2 regions of the Shewanella sp. Actino-trap-3 genome follow, and region 2 is predicted to be linked to the other one. Evidence: riboswitches for the same ligand, from Rfam matches in the RefSeq annotation. Region 2 holds a riboswitch; the other holds the start of a gene.
The links. A riboswitch is a leader RNA that binds a small molecule or an ion and turns the genes downstream of it on or off. The one in region 2 is predicted to bind lysine.

Region 1 (2,209 bases), 2.6 Mb from region 2:
GAATGCGCCTAACACACTAAACACTTGGTCTTTGGCTACTAATGCCTCAGCGCCACTGGAAACCATAAAGTAAACGGTCGCAAACACTAATATGGCGATAGGTAAAAACAACCCAATCACTTTACCGGTGTCAGCTTCCGGTAAATCGGTCACGGCGCCAGGTGGCTTGCCTTTTGATTCATCAAATAAGTTACCTCGAAGTGCATTAAATTCATGCTGGCGCATTGGACCCACATCTAAGCCAAAAATCGCCACACACACTAATAACAGTAACGAGAACAACGCATAAAAGTTCATTGGGATCATTTGAATGAACACACTTAGATGACCAGAATCAGCAAAACCATGCGCCGTTAAAATACCGCCAATGAGCGCAATAATATATGCCCCCCAGCTCGATACAGGAGAAATAACGCAAATAGGAGCTGCAGTAGAGTCAAGAATATAGGCGAGTTTAGCGCGTGAAATATGATATCTGTCTGTAATAGGTCGAGAAATAGAACCCACAACTAAACTGTTGAAGTAATCATCAATAAAGACTACACAACCGAGAAAAATGGTCATTAACTTAGCATCACGCTTATTACGAATGCGCAGTTTAGCCCAATCGGCAAACGCTCGAGCCGATCCACTCACGGTGATCAGCGCAGTGATCATCCCAAGTACAATTAGAAACCCTAGAATATAGACATTCCATGAACTCAGCTCACCGTCTTTCCAGACAAGCTGGCTAGCGGTTTGCACGATATACTCACCCGTTCCAACCAGCGAAAACTGAGTGAGTAATAAGGCACCAAAAATAATACCTAAACCTAAGGATAATAAAACTTTACGGGTTAAAATGGCTAACGCAATTGCCACAAGAGGAGGCAATACAGAAAGAGCCGAATCGGCATAACTTGTCATCATAATAGTTAATTTATGTCTTCGTTGGATACGAATGAAGCAACACTAGAAATAAGACTAAGCATACACAGAAAGCATATGCACAACTTACTAGTAGCACTCCACAGCAATACCCATTTAATATGAATATCATTATTTTTATCTTATCGATAAAAAACACCATGACAGTGCAGTCCCTTTCAAGAACTGCCCCAACAAATGCGCTTGATAGACCCATTTGCTTCGGCATTGCATCCTTTTATGTTGAATTATTGGCATCACCCAATTCAACATGACTTTTATGCAACGCACCTCTACTTTTGTTGTTTGTACTTAAAGCTCATTACAAACAGCGCGGACATACAACCATAAGTAGCCTATGCAATACCAGCAAAAAAACACTTAACGGAAGTGCAAATAACAATAACACCAACTTAAACCACAACCTCATAGCATTAATGTAACGTTTTTACATAAAACACACGCTAGCCTAACGGGCACAGAAATAGCAACGGCATACAAGCGTCGACATTTGAACGGAAACCTCTTTTCAAGATCAGGATAGATCCAAAAGTAATCCAATAAAAAAGGTTTCTACCTTAGTGAGTAGAAACCTTTTAGAATCGATCGACAAGACGCTCAATAACACTTCTACATCAGTAGCCATTGCTGACTAGATCAACTCGCATCTCTCTAATTTAAGCCCGATTATACGAGATTATTCAGTGCTGGTACCGCTTCAAATAAATCGGCAACCAGTCCATAATCAGCCACTTGAAAAATAGGTGCTTCTGGATCTTTATTAATCGCTACAATCACTTTTGAATCTTTCATACCGGCAAGATGTTGAATCGCACCAGAAATACCTACCGCAATATACAAGTCAGGTGCGACAATCTTACCCGTTTGACCCACTTGTAAATCGTTTGGCACAAAACCAGCATCCACAGCCGCACGAGATGCGCCAACAGCCGCGCCTAGTTTATCTGCCAATTGCTCTAATAAAGCAAAGTTCTCACCGTTACCCATGCCACGGCCACCAGACACAATAATGCCTGCATTACCGAGTTCAGGACGGACTGATTCAGTTAACGATTGAGATACAAATTCAGTGCGGGCATCAATTGCTTGGCTTAAGTTTATCGCTTCAGCACTGCCTGTTGAGACCGCAGCATCAAAGGCACTTGAGCGCACAGTCATGACTTTCTTAGCATCCAAGCTCTGTACTGTAGCAAGTGCATTACCAGCATAAATAGGGCGTACAAAAGTGTCACTGCTTACCACTTCAATCACTTCAGAAATCTGAGCAACGTCTAATAATGCT
Region 2 (2,209 bases):
AAATGGTGGCGGGATGCAATACTTTAGCGCCAAAGGTGGCCATCTCAGCCGCCTCATTAAAGCTAATTTCGGCAATGGGACGCGCATTAGGTGCAAGCCGTGGATCAGTGGTATAAATACCGGCGACATCGGTCCAAATTTCAACCGCTGTGGCACGGAGCGCTTCAGCCAGTAATGCCGCCGAATAATCACTGCCACCACGGCCTAATGTTGTGGTTCGGCCACTGTCATCAGCTCCAATAAATCCTTGGGTGACAATGATATAACGAGCAAGTAAGGGTTTTAAAAAATCACCAGCAAGCGTTGAAATGACTTCAATCTGTGGTTCTGCACGGCCAAAATAGCTGTCGGTACGCAGCACCTGACGCACATCGAAATGATTTGAAGCGGTGCCTTTTTCCCGAATAACCGCTGAAAATAAAATCGATGAACATTGCTCACCCGTTGACAGCAATTCGTCCATAATCGCTTTGCTGCGATCAAGTTCTAACGATTCACTTAATACTGACATTCGGCTCAGAATTTTATCAATACTGGCCGCCACGTCTTGTGGACGGCCTAATTCATCGAGAATCGCATATTGAATTTGAGCAATTTGCTTAAGGAGTACTAGTCGTCGTTCATCGTTGACATTAGCTTGAGTCAGCTCAACTAATAAATTGGTGACACCACTGGAGGCACTCACCACCACGAGACGAGTGGCTTGGTTAGCCAAGACAATATTGGCACAACGACTCATAGAGGCGTAATCAGCAACCGACGTACCGCCAAATTTGGCTACGACTAATTCTGATGTGGCTATTTCAGGCACCACGGTTTCAAGAACAACAGTTTCAGAGATAATGCTCATACTGATGCCTCCGCAGTTTGCCAAAGACTAGAAAATAAGACGTGATTTACTAACATGATATACGCTCCGAACACACTACGTTCGAAGAGCCTGGTGCTAAGATAACGCACCCTTATAGAAGGGAAACAGCAATCATCACCAGAAGCTCTCCACCAAAAAAAGGTGACAATCGTTAGGATTCAGCCTAAACGACCGATATCAATGTTCGCCAAACAAACTGATACCTCGGCGCTAATCTCCATCATAAGTTGTCATCGGACTGGCATCCTCTCACTTACTACCTAGTTAACGCTCCTCTTCTGTTTCTCCCGAAGGAGAGCTGTTGAAAATAGCAACAAATGCCCTAACAAGTCAATCAACAAACCCAGTAAAAAAACACTGTTTTGATAAAAATATCTTTGTTGTTAGATAATCTGTCGTAGCGATAGCTGATCTGTCATTGTTCTATATTAGAAAAAAGCCAATACATACGCAAAAAAAACCAAATAACGCAATTAATCGAGACAATATATGTTTTATTGTCTCGATTTATGACTCAAAACATTCGGTAGCGATTAAGCGCTCTAAATTAACCCAGCGCTCATCCAGTATAGAAACTAATCTCTGGCAGTTCATTAACCAGCCGTAATCGCTGATTAAATGCGCCCATTTCAACGTCAGGTTTGATGGTATCAAGACACGCAACCAGAGATATCAAACCTTGATTAACGTAATAAATTGCATGTTGATTAAACTCTCTTCCTAGCTCAACAGCCTGTTCTTTATCAATAAAAACTGCCCAGCTTTTTTCCATATGTGACCAATCAGCGGCCGCACCGATTAAAGCACGATAGGGCCGATTATACTGTTGGATTTTAGATTGAAGCTGATGATCAAGTAAACGATTTTGACTCGGTGAGAGGCTAGTCCCCCGGGGGTTATGAGCGGTAACTATAGCAAATGGGAAATCATTAGAAAGGCGTTGGGTGAACAAAAAATGAGTCGTTTGATATTCATACCACAATGTATCGATAACATTTTCCATAATATTTTTTCGTTAATTAAGCCAAAATGAGTCTAACAATTAGGTTAGATATCGAAAAGATTTGCGATCTAATCACCAGTTTAATACTTAAAAATCATTTATTATTATCAACTTAGTAATATTAATCTTTTATATACTTGACTGTTATATTAATTTTTTAACATTTAATTTGTTAACAAATGCCTAAAACGAGTACAATAGCATCACGCACTATTAAATCATTGTAGCAAAGTTGGCTACATACACCTGAAAATCTCAGCATATATTGTTGTGAGCGTGAAGATTTATTGATGTAAAGTTTACAGTCGTACTAAATTTGTTCTACATTTGATAAA

Region 1: linked by a shared signal. The riboswitch ahead of CXF80_RS00085 (Na+/H+ antiporter NhaC family protein) and the one ahead of lysC (lysine-sensitive aspartokinase 3) in region 2 are both predicted to bind lysine.

The regions. Positions count from the first base shown of each region.
Region 1 covers NZ_PJCE01000001.1:15,634-17,842, reverse strand. The annotation lists gene CXF80_RS00085 (Na+/H+ antiporter NhaC family protein) at 1-909, opposite strand, end outside; lysine riboswitch at 993-1,210, opposite strand; gene CXF80_RS00080 (electron transfer flavoprotein subunit alpha/FixB family protein) at 1,594-2,209, opposite strand, start outside.
Region 2 covers NZ_PJCE01000001.1:2,595,162-2,597,370, forward strand. The annotation lists gene lysC (lysine-sensitive aspartokinase 3) at 1-850, opposite strand, end outside; lysine riboswitch at 985-1,157, opposite strand; gene CXF80_RS11005 (DUF3293 domain-containing protein) at 1,431-1,874, opposite strand.